DNA from 3 places in the Kitasatospora sp. McL0602 genome. Region 1 is predicted to be linked to each of the others. Evidence: riboswitches for the same ligand, from Rfam matches in the RefSeq annotation. Region 1 holds a riboswitch; each other region holds the start of a gene.
What was found. Region 1 has a riboswitch for cyclic di-AMP ahead of ACR68M_RS05690 (M23 family metallopeptidase). Riboswitches for the same ligand answer to the same signal wherever they lie in the genome.
Positions count from the first base shown of each region.

Region 1 (6,369 bases):
GCACCATGCGCAGCGCGCTGCTGCACGCGGACGGCTGGCACGACCAGCACCTGCACGCCCTCGTCCAGGGCGACGCCTGAACCCCCAGCCTGAGCCTCCGGCCGCTACGCCTGGCTCGGCCAGTGCTGCAGGGTGAGGTGGAGGGCGGCGACGGTCTGCTCCCAGGAGGCCTGGACCGGGCGGGAGTGGGCGAAGCCGTTGGCGGCTTCGAGCGTGACGAAGCCGTGGAAGGTGCTGCGCATCATCCGGGCGGCGTCGGTGAGATCGGGCTCGGCGAGGCCGTAGGCGCGCAGGACGGCATAACAGACCTCGGCGGCCCGTAGGTGGCTGCTGAGGTCCAGGTCGGTGGCGGCGAGGTCGATCCGGACCTGGCCTGCGGCGTAGCGGCCGGGGTGGGCGAGGGCGTAGTCGCGGTAGGCGTCGGCGAAGGCGGTCAGGGCGTCCCGGCCGGAGCGTCCGGCGACGGCCAGGGTGATGCGTTCGGTGGACTCGGTGGCGGCCAGGACGGCGATCCGCGTCCGCAGGTCCTGGAGGTTCCGGATGTGCGAGTAGAGGCTGGCGTCCTTGACGCCGAAGCCGCGCGCGACTGCGGAGACCGTCACGTTGTCGAAGCCGATGGTGTCGGCGAGTTCGGCGGCGGCCAGGACCACCCGCTCGGTTGTCAGACCTGCACGAGCCACGGGTGTGCCTCCTAGGAACCTAGAGCAATTAATGTTTTGCCTAATATACCTAGGCAGGTTAGCGTCGACCACATGAAGCCACTGACCGAGACAGACATCCGGGCGTCGTTCGTCAACTGCTCGAAGGGGGAGGCCCAGCGCCTCGCCGTACCGCGTGACCTGGCCGAGCTCCCCTGGCCGGATCTGGACTTCGTGGGTTGGCGCGACCCGGGCGCGCCCGACCGCAGTTACCTGGTCGCCGAGCGCGACGGCCGCCTGGTGGGCGTGACGCTGCGCTCCGCCAGCCAGAGCCGGGGGTTCCTGCACCGCAGCATGTGCAGTCTCTGCCTGACCACCCACCCCGGCAGCGGGGTCTCGCTGCTGGCCGCCCGCAAGGCCGGCCAGGCCGGTCGGGACGGCAACACCGTCGGCCTGCACATGTGCACCGACCTGGCCTGTTCGCTCTACGTGCGCGGCCTCAAGTCGCCCCAGGCGGGCAACCGGCTGGAGGAGTCGCTCAGCCTGGAGGAGCAGATCGAGCGCACCCGGGAGAAGCTGTTCGGCTTCCTCGACAAGCTCTACGTCTGAGCGGGGTCGGCGGCCGCCGGTCGCAGCCCCAGGTAGCTCCAGCTCACCCCGGGCCGGTCGTGCGGGTCCGCCCGCTCGCTGAGGTGCAGCAGGTCGAGCCCGTGGTCACGGGCCAGTCGCACGGTCTCGTCCGCCGAGACGTCGAACATCCGACGCCCGGCCGGGACGGGGCCGTGCCGCAGCGAGAGGACCAACCGGCCGCCGGGGGCGAGCAGTTCGCGCAGCGCTGCCATCGCCGAGCCGCGCTGCTCCGCGTCCAGGTGCATCCAGACCGCCGTCAGCAGGATCAGGTCGAAGGACCGGCCCGCCTCGCGGAGCGTCCGCAGCCCGGGGAGCGAGTCGTCGACCCATTCGACCGCCTGGTCGGCGTGGATCTGCCGGGCCAGGGCGCGGAGTTCGCCGGTCGGCTCGACGGCGACGACCTGGTGCCCGAGTCGGGCCAGCGCGGCGGCGTCCCGTCCGCTGCCCGCGCCGACATCCAGCACTGCTGAGGGTCGGGTGGGGAACAGGTGCAGCACGTCGCGGTGCACCTCGGCGAGGGTGACGCTCTCGTACTGCTCCGCGAGTGCGTCGGCGGCCTCGGCGTAACCGGCTGTGCTGGCAAGTGTGTTCGGATCGATCATCCGGACAGCCTAGTGCCGCGCCCGGCAGCTCTACTCGCCGATGTCCTCGGACCACAATTCCGGCTGCCGGTCGATGAATTCGGCCATCATCGTGGCGCACTCCGGGTCGTCCAGCACCGTCACCTGCACGCCGTGCTCGGCCAGCCAGTCGTGGCCGCCGACGAACGTCCGGGCCTCGCCCACGACCAACCTGCCGATCCCGAACTGCCGTACCAGGCCCGAGCAGTACCAGCACGGCGAGAGCGTCGTCACCATCGTCGTCCGCCCGTACCCGCGCAGCCGCCCGGCTGCCCGGAAGGCAGCGGTCTCCGCGTGCAGCGACGGATCGCCGTCCTGCACCCGCCGGTTGTGCCCGCGCCCGAGCACCTCGCCGTCCGGCCCGAAGAGCGCCGCACCGATCGGGATGCCGCCCTCCGCCAGCCCGGCTCGGGCCTCCTGGACCGCCACCGCGAGCATCCGCTCAGCCACCGAACGCTCCATCGGAACTCCTCCCACCGACCCGACCGGACCTGCCCCGCCGACCTTTCGGAAGGTACCCCACTCAGGCGGCCCGGACAGCGGCCTGCCGCCGGGTCGTCAGCTGGTGGACGAGTAGGGCGGCGGCCGCGCCGACGACGTAGCAGAGCAGGTCGGCCGGGTTGAAGGTGGTGCCGAGGACGAGCCGGGCGGCGGTGCTGTGCGCGGAGAGCTCGGCGGGTACGGGGCTGAGCTGGGCGAACTCGACGGCCCAGCTCAGCCCGAGGGCGACGGCGGCGGCCGTGCGGGGCCGCACCCGGGGTACGGCGAGCACGACCAGGGTGTGGAGCAGCACGGTGTAGAGGGCGTCCCCGGCGTACTTGGTGAAGTCGCCCCCGGCCGCCGCCCGGAGGGTGAGGGCGGTGGCGATGGTGAGGGCACCGGCGCCCGCTGCGGCGAGCCGTCGGCGGCCCAGGGCGGCTGTTCCTTGGTCGTCCATGATCGTCACCCTAAGACCGACCGGCGAACGGAAAACGCCCGGCCGCCCGTGACGTGGGTGTCACGGGCGGCCGGGGCGGTTGCTGCTACAGCGGTCAGACGTTGACCGAGTGAGCGCGGAGGTACGCGATCGGGTCGATGTCCGAGCCGTAGTTCGGGGTGGTGCGGATCTCGAAGTGCAGGTGCGGGCCGGTCACGTTGCCGGTCGCGCCGGAGAGGCCGATCTGCTGCCCGGCGGTCACCGACTGCCCGGCGGACACGCCGATCGAGGACAGGTGCGCGTACTGGGCGTACTTGCCGTCGGCGAGCTTGATGATGATCTGGTTGCCGTACGCGCCGCCGTTCCCGGCGGAGACGACGGTGCCGTTGCCGACGGCCCGGAGGCTGGTGCCGACGGAGGCGGCGAAGTCGACGCCGGTGTGGTGGCCGCTGGCCCACATGGTGCCGGGCACGCCGTACGCCTCGTTGATGTGCGGGTTGGCCACCGGGGCGGTGAAGCCCGAGGTGCTGGCGACGGCGGCCGGGGCGGGGGCGGCCTTGGCGGCGGTCTGGGTGCTCGCCTTGGTGCTGTACGAGACCGTGGTGGTGGCGGGCTTGGCCGGCTTCGCGGGCTTGGCGGCCTGCGGCGCGGCGGCGGGGGCCGGGGTGGCGGGCTTGGCAGGGGCCGGGGCGGCGGCCGGGGTGGCCTTGGCGCCGACGGTGAGCTGCTGGCCGGCGAAGATCAGGTTCGGGTTGCCGCCGACGACGGTGCGGTTGTCGTCGTAGAGCTTGTGCCAGCCGCCGTCCACGTGCTGGGCGTCGGCGATCTTCGACAGGCTGTCGCCGCCGACCACCTTGTACGTGGCCGGAGCCGCAGTGGCGGGCGCAGCGGCCGGAGCGGCGGCGGCGGGTGCGGCCGCCGGGGTGGCGGCGTGCGTCGGCACCGTGACGGCGTCGGCGCTGGTGCGGAAGGAGTGCGGGGCGGCCGGGGCCTGGTCCGCGTGGGCGGAGGCGGCGCCGATCAGGGGGAGGGCGAGCGCCGAGGCGGCGAGCGCCGTGGTGATGCCGATACGGGTCAGACGAGTACGGCCGTGGTTGCCCAGTGCGGACATGGGTCAGTTCCTCTCCGACGCCGGCGAGGTGAGCTGTCGGGTTCGGGCTGGAGTTGCCCGGCCGCAAGCGCGGCTTCACCCCAAGCCGGCCGGACAGTGTCCGGTCGGCAACTTACCTGGGTCCCCCGCTCCTGCCGTTACAGAGCTCAGTGGTGTCCGACGGGTGCCGGCAGGACTAGGCGTTGCACCCGTTGGGCCTGCTCGGTCAGTGGCCGGGCAGTCGCTGAAGCAAAACTCATTGCCCGTCGGGAAGCAAGGTTGGTGGTCGAACAAGGGCCCAAAGGCCGGGAATTCGATGACGCTGCGAACAGGGGATCAAGCCGTGCGTGTGCGCACCGACCGCGCACGGTGACCACTGCTCGCCGAGCGGTGAGTTCGGCGCCAGGCCGCGCCCGTGTGGTCACGGAGCGCAGCCGTCAGGCGTCCGCGCGGTGACCCTGCTCACTCTTGTTGCGCATGCGTCAATTCAGGAGAGGTCGAAGCCCGTGAGGAAGGCGGCGAGTGCGGCCTCGTCGCCGAAGGTCTCCAGCTGCCCGGGGGAGCGGCGCTGCCAGAGCAGAAGGAGCAGGTCGGAGGCGGTGCCCCGGACGGCTGCCGCGCCCTTGCCGTGCTCGTGGGTGACGGCCCAGGCGCCGTCCACCGCGCGGACGGACCACTCGCCGGGGCCGTCGGTGGCGTGCAGGTGGAACCCGGCCGCGGGGAGTCCGGTGGGCAGCTCGTCGGCGGTGAAGTACGCGAAGAACTCGTCCACGCCGTCCCGGGCGAGCGCCTGCTCGACCGGTTCGTCCCGGCCGGCGGCGGCGAGCGCGTCCCAGCAGTGGACGGCCGTCTCCTGGGCCATCCGCCGCTGGATGAAGCCGACGTCCTTCCTGCTAGCCCAGGTCCAGCGCGGCAACGCGGGGTCGAGCACCTCCAGCGCCGCGGCGCAGGTCTCGACACCCTCGGCGAACCACTCGACGAGCTCGGCGTCGTCCGGGAGCGGCGCATGCTCGAACGTCGACGGGTCGGCGAGCGCCTGCTCGGCCATGGCCGTCCAGAAGCGGTGCACCCGGCCGGTGTGCCGCAGCAGCTCGGCGACCGTCCAGTCGGGGCAGCTGGGCACCTGAAGGTCGAGCCGGCCGGCGGCGGCCTCGGCCATCCGCGCGCCGTCGCGGCGCAGGGCGTGCATGTACTCGGTCTGATCCATGGTCAGTGACGGTAGCCGCCGCCGGGCAGGGGGACCATCGGTATCCCCGGCGGCGCCGTCGTAGGCTGCCGGGTATGCGAGATTTCGGGACGGGGATCAGCTGCCTGCTCAAGGGGCAACGCTGGGTGGCACGGCACGGCCGGTGGTGGGGCTTCGGGATGATCCCGGCGCTGATCACGATGGTCGGGTACGTCGCGGCGCTCGCCGCGCTGGCCGTGTGGTCCGGTGACCTGGCCGACTGGGCGACGCCGTTCGCCGACGGCTGGGGCTCCCCCTGGCAGGGGCTGCTGCGCGGGGTGCTGACGGCGGCGCTGATCGGTGGCGGGGCGCTGCTGGCGGCCGTCACCTTCACGGCGGTGACGCTGCTGGTCGGCCAGCCGTTCTACGAGTCGCTCTGCGCGAAGGTGGACGAGACCGAGGGTGGGGCTCCGGCCGCCCCCGAGGTGCCGCTCTGGCGTGAGCTGCTGGTCTCGGCCAGGGACAGCATGTCCGTGCTGGTGCGGGTGGTGGGCTTCGGGCTGGTGCTGTTCGCCTGTGGCTTCATCCCGGTGCTCGGGCAGACCGTGGTACCTGTGGTCGGGGTAGGCATTTCGGGGTATTTTCTGGCGGTCGAGCTGACGGCGGTCGGTCTCCAGCGGCGCGGTTTCGCCCAGCGTGAGCGGCTGCGGATGCTGCGCGGTCGGCTCGGGCTGACGCTCGGTTTCGGGGCGCCGCTCGTCCTGCTCTTCCTGGTGCCGATGGTGACGGTGCTGCTGATGCCGGGCGCGGTGGCCGGGGCGACGCTGCTGGCGCGCGAGCTGGCGCCCGTACCGACCGAGGGCCCCGAACTCGATGCGGAGGTAGGGGTCGAGGATGAGGATGAGGCGCGGATTTCTAGGTAAATAGTACCAAGCAGGGCAATTTGACACCCGGTCAGCCAATGCGCCATAAAATGCGCATGAGCGCACCGGGTGTTACCGCGAAGGTCGAATCCGTACCCGGGCCGAACCCGGCGGAGCCGGAGTTCTGGCGGCTCCCGGCCGCCGACCAGGCCGCCGAGTTCGCCCGGCTCCGCGCGCTGGAGCGCCCGGCCTTCTGCACCGACCCCCGCACCGGCAAGGGCTTCCATGCGCTCGTCCGGCACGCTGACGTGGTCGAGGCCAGCCGCACCCCGGCCGTCTTCGTCAGCGAGCCCGGCGTCACCACCCCCGAACCCGCCCGCTGGGTCCGGACGCTGTTCGGCGACTCGATGGTCAACCTGGACGACCCGCGCCACGCCGACCTCCGGC
Region 1 is NZ_CP197246.1:1,206,947-1,213,315, reverse strand. Features, by position in the region: gene ACR68M_RS05720 (GNAT family N-acetyltransferase) at 1-80, shown strand, start outside; gene ACR68M_RS05715 (TetR/AcrR family transcriptional regulator) at 105-680, opposite strand; gene ACR68M_RS05710 (FBP domain-containing protein) at 753-1,247, shown strand; gene ACR68M_RS05705 (class I SAM-dependent methyltransferase) at 1,238-1,870, opposite strand; gene ACR68M_RS05700 (nucleoside deaminase) at 1,901-2,350, opposite strand; gene ACR68M_RS05695 (DUF2809 domain-containing protein) at 2,412-2,825, opposite strand; gene ACR68M_RS05690 (M23 family metallopeptidase) at 2,920-3,915, opposite strand; cyclic di-AMP (ydaO/yuaA leader) riboswitch at 3,919-4,077, opposite strand; gene ACR68M_RS05685 (maleylpyruvate isomerase family mycothiol-dependent enzyme) at 4,382-5,101, opposite strand; gene ACR68M_RS05680 (EI24 domain-containing protein) at 5,176-5,982, shown strand; gene ACR68M_RS05675 (cytochrome P450) at 6,039-6,369, shown strand, end outside.

Region 2 (6,369 bases), 220 kb from region 1:
GGTGCTGGCGGTGGCGGTGATGCTCGCCGTCCTGGTGATGACGGCGACGGTGTGGCTCTGGCCGAGACTGTCGGGGCGGAACTGGCGGGCGGTGCTCGGGCGGGTCGGGGCGCTGCTCGGCACCCAGCTGGTCGTGATCTGCGCGCTGGGCCTCTTCGCCAACAACTACTTCACGTTCTACAGCAGTTGGGACGACCTGCTCGGCACGGGCGACCAGGGCTCGATCGACGTCCGGACGAAGGCGGTGGCGGCCGGGACCGAGCGGAAGGCACCGGCCGCCGTAGTGCAGGAGTTGGGCAAGGAGGCCGTCCAGGGCGGCGGCGCGCTGGGCCGCGACCCCAAGCAGGCCGGTGAGATCCGGGTCGTCCGGATCGGCGGGCCCAGCAGTGGCCTCAGCACCGACGGGTACGTCTACCTGCCCCCGCAGTACTTCCAACCCGAGTACGCGGCCCGCAAGTTCCCCGCCGCGATTGTCATGACCGGCTTCCCCGGCGATGCCAAGAACCTGCTCACCCGCCTCAACTACCCTGGAGCGTCACTTCAGTTGATGCAGGCCGGGAAGATGCAGCCGACCGTCCTGGTGCTGATGCGCCCCTCGCCCGCGATGCCCGCCGACACCGAGTGCGAGGACATCCCCGGCGGCGCGCAGTCCGACGCGTACTTCAGCCGGGACGTCCCCAAGGAGATCGAGGGCTCCTACCGGGTCTCCGCCGACGCCCACGCGTGGGGCATCGTCGGCAACTCGACCGGCGGCTACTGCGCGCTGAAGCTGGCCATGCGCCACCCCGACGTCTTCCCCTCCGCCGTCTCGATCTCCGGCTACTACAAGGCCGCCGAGGACGCCACCACCGGTGACCTCTTCAAGGGCAGCCAGCAGCGCCGCGACGAGGCCGACCTGATGTGGCGTCTGAAGAACCAGCCGGCCCCGAAGATCGCCGCGATGCTGGCCGGCAGCGACGAGGGCGACGGCAACTACAAGCACGACACCGACCAGTTCGAGGCGGCCGTGCAGGCCCCGATGGCCGTCACCACGGCGGAGGTCCCGACCGGCGGCCACAACTTCCAGACCTGGACGCGCCTGCTGCCGCCCGCCCTGGAGTGGCTCTCCGGGCACCTCACCGTCCCGGCCGGCGCCAGCTGACGCGCCGGTTATTCGTACACCCGCGCCGCCGAGAGCTGCAGGGCGACCGACCGCCAGGTGACCGGCTCCAGCTCGGCGTGCAGGGGCGATTCGGCCGCCACCCAGGCACTCCAGGCGCCGAGCCAGCTCGGCAGGGCGTGGTGCGCCCAGCCGCCCCGGGCGGTCAGGGCGCTCAGGGTGCGCTGCTCGCGCTCGTCCCGGAGGAAGTCGGCGGCCAGGGCGTCGAGGTAGCGGCGCAGCTCCGTCGCGGTGGTCACCTCGTCGGAGATGGAGTCGGAGTCGGCGGCCGGGTCGGCGAGCACCGGCCCGGAGCCCGGCGGGGTGGCGCGGGCGGTGTCGAGCTGCCGGGCGAGGCCCTGCCAGCCCAGCTGCCCGGTGGTCTCTCCGTACGGCGGCTCGGTGCCGTCGGCGAGGCCGTCCAGCACCCGGCCCCAGCCGCGCAGGAAGCTGTCGATGCTCCGGTGGGCCCAGCGGCGGGCGGCGGGGGCGCGGCTGTCCGGCGCGAGGCAGGCCCGCTCGCTGTCGCGGGCGAGGAACCAGAGGTGGGCGGCGAAGCCCTGCCGGGATTCGACCTGCTGCCAGGAGTCGATGCTGCGGGGTACGGGCACCCGGCGAGGCTACGGGCCGGGCCCGCCCGCGTCGACGGGTTTCGAGCCACTGGCCGGCCGGTGGCTCAGGCCAGCTGCTCCAGCTTGCCGGTGTGCAGCTCGCCGACCCGGCCACCCTCGCCCTCGTACGTCCAGAAGGCGCGGACGGTCATCGCGGTGAGGTCCATGACGTGGCTGACGGTGATGCCGCTCGCCTCCGTCCAGCTGACGAAGTAGAGCGCGGGGCCGACCTGGGCGACGTGCAGGGAGACGTCCTCCCACTGGCCGGCCGACTCGCCGAGGCCCTCCCAGCGCAGCCGCGTCCCGTCGGCGGAGTAGGCGTTGCGGAAGGCGGCGCCGTTGTCGACCTGGAAGAGGTAGGTGCGTCCGGCGAAGCCTGGCAGGGGCGCGGTCATCTTCGGGAGGTCCCTCGTCTCGGTCTCGAAGCGGCTGGTGCTGCACCTGGGGGTGCGGCGGTGGGTGCGCCCGGAGAGCCGGTCGCACCCACCCAACCTATCCGACCGGGGCGCTGCGCCGTGGTTGCAATTCGGTGGCGGTGGCGCGGGGCGGCGAAGGGTGTGGCAGGGGTCAGCAGCTGAAGTTGACCTTGTAGAACGTCACGTAGTGGTCGGAGGTGTAGTAGTCCTCGTGGTACGTCTTGCCGGTGATGATCCGGCGGGTGCCTCTGGTGGGGGCACCCGGGGTGATGACCGTGTACTCGTGGTAGTACCCGGTGCTCTGGGAGGGCAGCACGCCTTCGCGGTTCTGGAAGACGACGCCGTCCTGCGAGTAGGGGTAGGGGCCGCCCTTGGCGATCAGGGCCAGGGTGTCGTTCGCCTGGCTGGGCAGGGCGGTCTTGCAGACGCTGCCACTGACGGTGGCATGGGCGTCGGCGGCGAACACGACGGTGGGGGCCAGCGTGAGCAGGCCGACAGCTGCAGCGGAGACGGCACGCGTCTGCAACGCGCGTAGAGTGATTCGCATGCCAGCAGTCTGGAGGCCCGGCCGGGCCCGGCGGAAGCCCTGAGCGAAGACTTCACCCACGGGTAACTAGCAGGGAACGCGGGCGACTTGTGGCGTACGGACCGACCTCGGAGATCCGCACGCCAGTGCGGTGCGCTGCGGTGTGAGCCTTGTCTCGCGCCGTTTTCTTGTTTGATCACGAACAAGCTGCCTAGCCTGCACAGGTCGTCCGCGTCTCGCGGACCCTGCCGTCGGGACGCCGAATCCTGTCCACCCGCCGGCAGGCAGCCGAACCGGAGAAACCGGACAGGAGCGGGGGAACCAGGTCAGTCGCCGTGCTCCTCGCGCCTACGGGCGCGCCGGGGCCCGGCTTGGGGTGAAGCCGCTCCCACAAGCGGCCGGGCCAGACCCTTGAGGCCCGAATCCGACAGCTCACCTCGCAGGCGTCTCAGAGGGCCACCCCCATGCGCATACCCGCCACCCCTGCCCGTCTCGGAGCGATCGCCGGCGCCGCCGCCCTGGTCGCCGTCCCGCTCGCCGGCCAGGCTCAGGCCGCCGTCGGCGTCACCCAGGACCGTCTCACCCCCGCCGCGATGGCTGCGGGCACGGCCGCCTCGGCGGGCCTGACGGTGCACTCCAGCTCCTGCTTCACGGCGAAGACCCTCGGGGTCGGCGTCCGTGACGCGGCCGGGCGCAACCTCGACTTCCCGGGCTCCGCCTCCAACGTGCGGATCTGCCCGAGCGGGGTGTCGATCACCACCGGCGCCCGCACCCTCCCGGCCGGGACGTACACCCAGTTCGGCTTCTGGCAGGACTACTCCGGCAGCTGGCACAACCTGGCCGCCCACGCGCTGACCGTCTCCGGCGCGGCGCCCGCCCCGGCTCCGGCCCCCACGCCCGCCCCCGCGCCGAAGCCGACCCCGACTCCGACACCCACCCCGGCCCCCACGCCCACCCCCACCCCGGCGCCCACGCCGCCGCCGACCCCGAGCACCGGTTCGCCGGTCCCCGGCAAGGCGCTGACCTGGTCGGACGAGTTCAACAGCGCCGTCAGCTGGGGCGACCGCTGGGTCGGCGACCAGAGCACCGCGTACAAGTACGGCAACCACAACCCGGACGACAACAAGCTCGACTGGCTCAACAAGAGCAACGTCAGCGTCGCCAACGGCGTGGCCACCTTCACCGCGACTCCCTCCAGCCACACGCTGGAGAACGGCAAGCAGGCCTGGGACACCGGCCTGCTGACCACGGAGGGCTCGAAGGAGGGCTTCCAGGTGAAGACCGGTGACTACGCCGAGACCCGGGTCAAGCTGCCCGCCGGGTCGGGTGCCTGGCCCGCGCTGTGGACGTGGAAGAACGGCAACGGGGAGATCGACTCCTTCGAGTACCACCCCGACAACCCGAACCTGCTGGAGCTGACCAACCACGTCAAGTCCGGCTTGAAGTACTACACCGACGCCAACGCCGTCGGCGCCGACAAGTGGGTCACGATCGGCACCTACTACGGAGCGAACTCGGTCGACTGGTACGTCAACGGCGTGAAGGTCTTCTCCGACGGCACCGGCGTCGGCACCAACTGGTCGGCGTACCTGATCCTGAACCTGTCGGTGGGCGCAGGGCAGTACCACCCGGGCCCGTCGGGCTCGGCCCCGATCACCATGGCCGCCGACTACGTGCGGGTCTACCGCTGACCGTCACCTCGTGACCCTCATGTGACGGTGAGGGTGAACGGCGTGCCGTTGTTCCCCGGGTGGCGGTCGTCCAGCCCGAACACCCTGACGTGCCCCTCGGCCTTCGTGCCGGGGGGCACGTTGCCGTTCACCCGGACCGGGGCCAGCGCGGTGGCCGTCCGCCCCTGCGGGAGCCCGGCGCCGAAGGTGCAGCGGACGACGTGCCCGGCGGCCGACCGGACGCACCCGGCGGGGAAGTACGGCCCCTCGAAGGTGAACCCGACGGGCACGTCGATCTCCACCGTGAACGGCGAGGCCGCCGCCTCCGGGCCCAGGTTCGCCACGAAGCCGTGCACGGTGGTGAGACCGCCCGGCGGGGCCGCGTCCGGATCGATCCGGACGACCTCCAGATCGGAGTCGGAGGGGGCGGCCGCCACCGTGCCGACCATCGCCAGAACCGCCGCCGCCACCGCGAGCACCGCTCGCCCACCGAAAGTACGCATGTGGTGACTATAAGCAGCGGCGTAGCCTGGAGTGACGGAGGTGAGGGCGATGTCCGGACAGGTGTTGAGTGAGGTCAGTGCGGTCGTCCCGGCGGGCCGCGAGGACGAGCTGGTGAGGTCGTACCGGGAGTTGGTGGCAGGGCCACTGCCCGACGGGCTGGTCCGGACGGAGCTGCTGCGCGGGCCCGACGGGCTCTGGCGGGTGCAGAGCCTCTGGCGGGACAAGGCAGCCCTGGACGCCGTCCGCTCGAACCCGAAGCTGGCCGCGGCGCCGAGGCTCTTCAAGCAGGTCGGCGCCGAGCCGCAGCTGACCGTCTTCGACCTGACGGTCACCCAACCGGGCCCGCTGGCAGTCGTCTGACCGAGGCGCGATTACACGGCCACCACGCAGTTGTCCGAGCTGCCGGCGCCGTAGACGCTGACCACGCCCGCGGTGCCGTCGCCGAAGAAGCGCGCGAAGATGCCCGCCGGGCGGCCGCCGAACAGCAGCGGGCCGAACACCGGGGCCACCGAGGCCTCGTGGGCCTCGTCCGCGCCGTCGGCGATCATCACCTGCGGGCAGGTGAGCGGTGCGACGAAATCCTGCAGCACGCTGGTGCCCGCCTCGGCGGCCCGGTGCACCGCCGCCTCCCAGGCGGCCTGCTCGGTCTCGCGGCCGAGCACGACCTGCTTGCCGCTCATCCCGATGCTCTCCTTGAGCACCAGCAACTCCCGGTTGTCGACGGCGAACCGGACGAGGTCGACCTTCTGGTCACCCCGGTTCGTCCAGCGCTGCGAGAGCACCCGCGTCCACGGCAGGTAGCGGTCGACCAGGGCGCGTTCGGCGGTGCTCATCCACGGCCGCCCCTCCGACAACAGGCCCATGGTCAGCTTGCTGGAGAGGAAGGTCGAGGTCTGGGTGCCGACCAGCAGGCAGCCGTTGTCCAGCGCGGCCTGCACCGGCGCCCGGTCGATGCCGAGATCCACCCAGTCCGGGATGGTGAAGTTCCGCAGCCCCAGCGGGTAGCGCAGGTGCGGTGCGCAGTCCCAGGCCTCGTGCAGGTCCTCCGGTTCGAAGAAGCGGGCCGTCACCCCGTGGTTGTTGAGGTAGTCGGTCTCGATCTCGAAGTACCGGGCGGACTCCACCCCTTGGTCCCGGGCGCTGCCGGCCACCGCCAGCCGGGGCGCCACCCCCAGCTCGGCCACCAGGTCCCGGAACATCCCGGCCCGCACCGCGAACGGGTCCTGTGAGGCGAACGGCAGTCGGCCCTGGTCGTCGGCGTACAGCCTGCGCCACACCTCCAGCCGGCAGTGCGTCTCCACCACCCCGCCGAGCGCCCCGCTGACGTTGAACTCCAGGAACTGCGGCCCGTTCTCGCCGATCACCACATCCGGCCGGGCCACGCAGTCGGCGTACCGCTCCTCGGTGAACTGGTCCGCCACGAACAGCTGGTGCTCGCTCTCCGGCATCGCGTACGCCGCCAGCCGCCCGGCCGTGTCGGGCGCGCTCTCCAGCGCGGTGCGGC
Region 2 is NZ_CP197246.1:982,635-989,003, reverse strand. Features, by position in the region: gene ACR68M_RS04695 (alpha/beta hydrolase) at 1-1,141, shown strand, start outside; gene ACR68M_RS04690 (hypothetical protein) at 1,150-1,749, opposite strand; gene ACR68M_RS04685 (MoaF-related domain-containing protein) at 1,815-2,144, opposite strand; gene ACR68M_RS04680 (ribonuclease domain-containing protein) at 2,317-2,712, opposite strand; cyclic di-AMP (ydaO/yuaA leader) riboswitch at 2,978-3,147, shown strand; gene ACR68M_RS04675 (glycoside hydrolase family 16 protein) at 3,156-4,382, shown strand; gene ACR68M_RS04670 (hypothetical protein) at 4,400-4,864, opposite strand; gene ACR68M_RS04665 (antibiotic biosynthesis monooxygenase) at 4,914-5,225, shown strand; gene ACR68M_RS04660 (hypothetical protein) at 5,237-6,369, opposite strand, start outside.
Region 2: linked by a shared signal. The riboswitch ahead of ACR68M_RS04675 (glycoside hydrolase family 16 protein) and the one ahead of ACR68M_RS05690 (M23 family metallopeptidase) in region 1 are both predicted to bind cyclic di-AMP.

Region 3 (6,369 bases), 1.6 Mb from region 1:
CGAGTCGGCGCTGGACGGCGTCCCGGCGGGGCTGCCCGCGCTGGCGTACGCGGCGAAGCTGGTCTCGCGGGTGCGCCGGGCCGGGGTCGCGGGTGTGCCGGACGAGGCGTACGAGCTGCCCGCCGAGCTCACGGCGGAGTCGGCGGGGGCGTTGCTGCTGGCCGTGGTGCAGCGGGCGCACGACGCGGGCGTCGACGTGGACGCGGCGCTGCGGGCGGCCGCGCGCGACTACCGGAGCGCGGTGCGGGCGGCTGAGGGGCTGGCGGGCTGACGCTGGGCCGGGATGACCTCGCCGATCGCCTCGCCGACCACGGCGAGCAGTTCGGCGAGCGGGTCGAGGTGGCGGGGCAGCTCGTCCAGCGAGACGATCCGCTCGCCGTCCGGGCCGGTGACGCAGAAGAGGTCGATCGGGCCGAGGTGCTTGGCGGCGGTGTCGACCAGGGCGGCGACGTCGCTCGGCTGGTGGATGTCGCTGCACACGCCGACCACCGGGCAGCCCGGCCGGTCGAGCTCGGCGGCGAGGTCCTCGGCACTGCTGGGGTGCTGGTCGGCGATGAGCATGCCGGCGGCACCGGCGGCGGCGAACCGTCGGGCCAGATCGGCCCCCGAACCGCCGCGAAGTACCGCGATCACCACCACTGCCCCGGCTACGCGCATGGCCAGCTCCTCCCTGAGAGCAACAAAACCGTGGGCCGGCACCGCACGGCCGCCCAACGGCTATCGGAGGATCGTAGGCACGCCGCGACCCCCCGCAACAGGGATTACCCGCCAGGTGACCAGGCTCACTCCTCCTTGCAGCAGATACCTTCGTGACATGCCGGACAAGCCCGAAACCAGCCAGCCTGAACTCTTCACCTGGGAGTTCGCCGCCGACCCCTACCCCGCGTACGCGTGGCTGCGCGAGCACGCCCCGGTGCACCGCACCACGCTGCCGAGCGGGGTCGAGGCCTGGCTGGTGACCCGGTTCGCGGACGCCCGGCAGGCGCTGGCCGACGCGCGGCTCTCGAAGAACCCCGCGCACCACAGCCGCAGCACCGGCCGCACCGGCATCCCGGGGGAGCGGCAGGCGGAGCTGATGACGCACCTGCTCAACATCGACCCGCCGGACCACACCCGGCTGCGGCGGCTCGTCTCCAAGGCGTTCACCCCGCGCGGGGTGGCCGAGTTCGAGCCCCGGGTGCGGCAGCTCACCGACCGGCTGATCGACGGCTTCGCGGCGCGCGGCTCGGCCGACCTGATCCACGAGTTCGCCTTCCCGCTGCCGATCTACGCGATCTGCGACCTGCTCGGCGTGCCGGAGGAGGACCAGGACGACTTCCGCGACTGGGCCGGGATGATGATCCGGCACGCCAAGCCGGGGCAGAGCGGTGGGCCGCGCGGCGGCGTCGCGCGGGCGGTGAAGAAGATGCGGGCGTACCTGCTGGAGCTGATCCACCGCAAGCGCGCCGATCTCGGCGACGACCTGATCTCGGGGCTGATCCGGGCCAGTGACCACGGCGAGCACCTGACGGAGAACGAGGCCGCCGCGATGGCCTTCATCCTGCTCTTCGCCGGCTTCGAGACCACCGTGAACCTGATCGGGAACGGCCTGTACGCGCTGCTCGGGCACCCCGAGCAGCGGGCGCTGCTCCAGGATTCGCTGCGGCGCGGCGAGACGGAGCTGCTGGCCACCGCCGTCGAGGAACTGCTGCGCTACGACGGCCCGGTGGAGCTCGCCACCTGGCGGTACGCGACCCGGCCGCTGACCATCGGCGGGGTCGACATCCCGGCCGGTGACCCGGTGCTGGTGGTGCTCGCGGCGGCGGACCGCGACCCGGCGAGGTTCGCCGACGAGAACGTCCTCGACCTGGCGCGCAAGGACAACCCGCACCTGGGTTTCGGCCACGGCATCCACTACTGCATCGGCGCCCCGCTGGCCCGGTTGGAGGGGCAGGCGGCGCTGAGTGCACTGCTCACCCGGCTGCCGGATCTTCAACTGGCCGCCGATCCGGACGATCTGCGCTGGCGTGGTGGCCTGATCATGCGGGGGCTGCGGGAGTTGCCGGTGTCGTTCACCGCCGAATGACGGCGCGTCGCATCAACGGCCCTGGCAGCGGTCTGAATACGCATCAATCCGGACATACCTCCACGGTTTGTGGACAATCAATGACGGTCCGTAATTCCCGTGTGATGTCGGCGATATGAGCTTGTGATCTGTCAGTTGATCTGCCTATGGTCCCTGATGTCCGCAGCTGCGGACCCCGTGCGCGGTACGCCGAACCCTGCCCGCCGCGCTCCCGGGCACTCGACCAGACCCTTGGGCAGGGGCGGAGGACCCAGGTTTGGTGCCGTCCTCCACGGCTTGGGGTGAAGCCGCACCCGGCGGAGCGATCCGCCGGTACGCGGCCGGGCCACCTCCCGGTCCGAACCCGACAGCTCACTTCGTAGGCGTGCGGAGAGGGAATTCGTCATGCTCTTCACCGGTTCGGGCCGTCATCGTCGTCGTACGCAGACCGAGAAGGCGATCGCCGTCGCAGGTGTGGCGGGCGTCGGCCTCGCGCTCCCGCTGCTGGCCGCCTCCGGCGCCCACGCGGCCCCCGTCACGACCTGGGACAAGGTCGCCGACTGCGAGAGCGGCGGCGACTGGGGCATCAACACCGGCAACGGCTTCTACGGCGGTCTCCAGTTCACCTCCAGCACCTGGAAGGCCTTCGGCGGCGGCCAGTACGCCGGGCAGGCCAACCAGGCGACGAAGGGTCAGCAGATCGCCGTCGCCGAGCGGGTGCTCTCCTCGCAGGGGCCGGGCGCCTGGCCGGTCTGCTCGGTCAAGGCCGGTCTGGGCAAGGGCGGTTCGGCCGCCTCGGTCGACACCAGCTCGGACGTCGCCCCGACCGCCTCGACCCCCTCGGCGGGCAGCAAGAAGGCCGCCAAGCCGGCCCGGCCCGCCGCGCCGAGCGCCCCCGCCGCCGCCACCCCGGGCTTCCCGGGCAAGGCCGGGTACGACGCCGGCTCCGGCAAGTACTGGTACCAGAAGGACGGTGGCTGGTACTGGACCAGCCACCAGAGCATCTACAACCAGTTCGCCGCCCCGGCCCAGGCTCCGGCCCAGGCACCCGCAGCCACCCCGACCCCGGCTGCCAAGCCCGCTGCCAAGCCCGCAGTCTCCGGCCACGGCTACACCGTCAAGGCCGGTGACACCCTGTCGAGCATCGCCCAGGCGCAGGGCGTCTCCGGCGGCTGGCACACCCTCTACGACGGCAACAGGCAGACCGTCGGCGGCGACCCGGACCTGATCCTCCCGGGCCAGGTGCTCAACCTCGCCTGACGCTCCGGCCGGAACGCGGCAGGGGTCGACCCCTGCCGCGTTCCAGCGGGTTCCAGCAGGTCCCAGCAGGTGAACTACTGGCGAGTAGGCAGGCCACACGGTGAGACGGAGCCTGGGTCAGCACGGCTGGAGGCCCGGGTGAGGTTAGGCTCTGGTCGTAACGACTTCACATCCCGCTTCCGCAAGGAGATGCCTCGTGCCGTCCATTGATGTCGTCGTAGCCCGTGAGATTCTCGACTCGCGCGGCAACCCCACGGTCGAGGTCGAGGTCGGTCTCGACGACGGCAGCACCGGCCGTGCCGCCGTCCCGTCCGGCGCCTCCACCGGTGCCTTCGAGGCGGTCGAGTTGCGTGACGGCGACAAGAACCGCTACCTCGGCAAGGGCGTGGAGAAGGCCGTCCTGGCCGTCATCGAGCAGATCGGCCCGGAGCTGGTCGGCTACGACGCCACCGAGCAGCGGCTGATCGACCAGGCCATGATCGACCTGGACGCCACCGACAACAAGGGTTCGCTGGGCGCCAACGCGATCCTCGGCGTCTCCCTCGCCGTGGCGCACGCCGCCGCCGAGGCCGCCGACCTGCCGCTGTTCCGCTACCTCGGTGGCCCGAACGCGCACGTGCTGCCCGTCCCGATGATGAACATCCTCAACGGCGGTTCGCACGCGGACTCCAACGTCGACATCCAGGAGTTCATGATCGCTCCGATCGGCGCGGAGTCCTTCTCCGAGGCCGTCCGCTGGGGCGTCGAGGTCTACCACACCCTCAAGGGTGTCCTGAAGGAGCGCGGCCTCTCCACCGGCCTGGGCGACGAGGGCGGCTTCGCCCCGAACCTGGACTCCAACCGCGAGGCCCTCGACCTCATCACCGAGGCCATCAAGAAGGCCGGCTACGTGCCCGGCAAGGACGTCGCGCTCGCCCTGGACGTCGCCGCCTCCGAGTTCTACAAGGACGGCGCGTACCAGTTCGAGGGCAAGGCGCTCTCGGCGGAGGAGCTCATCGAGTACTACGCCGGTCTGGTCGAGGCGTACCCGCTGGTCTCCATCGAGGACCCGCTGGACGAGTCGGACTGGGACGGCTGGAAGGCCATGACCGACAAGCTCGGCGACAAGGTCCAGCTGGTCGGTGACGACCTGTTCGTCACCAACCCGGCCCGCCTGGCCCAGGGCATCGAGACCGGCACCGCCAACGCGCTGCTGGTGAAGGTCAACCAGATCGGTTCGCTGACCGAGACCCTGGACGCCGTCGAGCTGGCCCAGCGCAACGGCTACCGCTGCATGATGTCGCACCGCTCCGGCGAGACCGAGGACGTCACCATCGCCGACCTCGCCGTCGCCACCAACTGCGGCCAGATCAAGACCGGCGCCCCGGCCCGCTCCGAGCGCGTCGCCAAGTACAACCAGCTGCTGCGCATCGAGGAGATCCTCGACGACGCCGCCGAGTACGCGGGTCGCGGCGCCTTCCCGCGCTTCCGCTCTGCGGAGTAACCCGGCACAGCACGCCTGACCGATGCCCCGGCGCCCACCCCGTAGGGTGGGTGCCGGGGCATCGGCGCGACACAAGGAGGGGTGGGCGAGAGTGGCCAAGTGGAAGATCCCGGGGTTGGTGGCGCGGCCGCGCTTCACCAGCCGGGCGACCGTCCTCGTCCTGGTGCTCTGCTCGCTCGTCGCGATCCTTGCCTACCCGACGCGGCAGTTCATCGCGCAGCGCTCCGAGATCGCCGACCAGCGGGCCAGGGCCGAGCACGCCAGGCAGCAGGTCGAGCAGCTCGGCAAGGAGCGCGCCCGCTGGCAGGACCCGGCGTACGTGCGGACGCAGGCCCGCGAGCGGCTGCACTACGCGATGCCCGGGGAGACGCCGTTCGTCGCCGTCGACCTGGCCCCCCTCTCCTCCTCCCGGCCCTCCGCTGCCGACCCGGCGTCGGCTCCGAAGGCGAAGGCTGCCGCCCAGCCCTGGTACACCAGCGTCTGGGAGTCGGTCGACCAGGCCGACGCCGCCGTACCCCCTGCCCCCGCCCCCCGCTAGAGACAGCACCCCCATGACCTCTGAGAACTCCGTGTCCCCCGACGTCTCCGACACCGACGTCGCCGCCATCGCCGCCCAGCTCGGCCGTGTCCCGCGCGGCCTGCGCGGCGTCGCGCACCGCTGCCCGTGCGGCAACCCGGACGTCGTCGAGACGGCGCCCCGGCTGCCGGACGGTACGCCGTTCCCGACGCTGTACTACCTGACCTGCCCCAAGGCCGCCTCGCTGATCGGCACCCTGGAGGCCGCCGGCGTGATGAAGGACCAGACCGCGCGCCTCGCCGAGGACCCGGAGCTGGCCGACGCCTATCAGAAGGCGCACGAGGACTACATCGCCCGCCGGGACGCCATCGAGGTGCTGGAGGGCTTCCCGAGCGCCGGCGGCATGCCGGACCGGGTGAAGTGCCTGCACGTGCTGGTCGGCCACTCGCTGGCGGCCGGGCCCGGCGTCAACCCGCTGGGTGACGAGGCGATCGGCATGCTGGAGCAGTGGTGGGCCAAGGGCCCGTGCGTCAGCCCGGAGGCGGTCGAGGCGGGCGCTGAGACGGTGGCCGCCGAGCGCGCCGCGGCGGCCGACCACGCGGCGGTGATCGCCGCCAAGGAGCAGCTGACGGCCGAGCGCGCCGAGAAGAAGCGGCTTGCCGAGGAGGAGGGGCAGTGACCACCACCCGGGTCGCCGCGATCGACTGCGGCACCAACTCCATCCGCCTGCTGATCGCGGATCTGGACCCGGAGACGGGCAGCGTCACCGACCTCGACCGCCGGATGGTCATCAACCGGCTGGGCCAGGGCGTCGACCGGACCGGCCGCCTGCACCCGGACGCGCTGGAGCGCACCTTCGCGGCCTGCCGCGAGTACGCCGCCGTGATCGCCGGACACGGCGTCACCCCGGAGCGGATCCGCCTGGTCGCGACGTCCGCCTCGCGGGATGCGGAGAACGCCTCGGAGTTCACCGACGGCGTCCGGGAGATCCTCGGTGTCGAGCCCGAGGTGGTCAGCGGCGACGAGGAGGCCCGGCTCTCCTTCGTCGGTGCGACCAAGGAGCTG
Region 3 is NZ_CP197246.1:2,802,774-2,809,142, reverse strand. Features, by position in the region: gene ACR68M_RS12680 (MazG family protein) at 1-271, shown strand, start outside; gene ACR68M_RS12675 (SDR family NAD(P)-dependent oxidoreductase) at 229-657, opposite strand; gene ACR68M_RS12670 (cytochrome P450 family protein) at 815-2,065, shown strand; cyclic di-AMP (ydaO/yuaA leader) riboswitch at 2,277-2,446, shown strand; gene ACR68M_RS12665 (transglycosylase family protein) at 2,450-3,304, shown strand; gene eno (phosphopyruvate hydratase) at 3,501-4,787, shown strand; gene ACR68M_RS12655 (FtsB family cell division protein) at 4,879-5,325, shown strand; gene ACR68M_RS12650 (DUF501 domain-containing protein) at 5,339-5,983, shown strand; gene ACR68M_RS12645 (Ppx/GppA phosphatase family protein) at 5,980-6,369, shown strand, end outside.
Region 3: linked by a shared signal. The riboswitch ahead of ACR68M_RS12665 (transglycosylase family protein) and the one ahead of ACR68M_RS05690 (M23 family metallopeptidase) in region 1 are both predicted to bind cyclic di-AMP.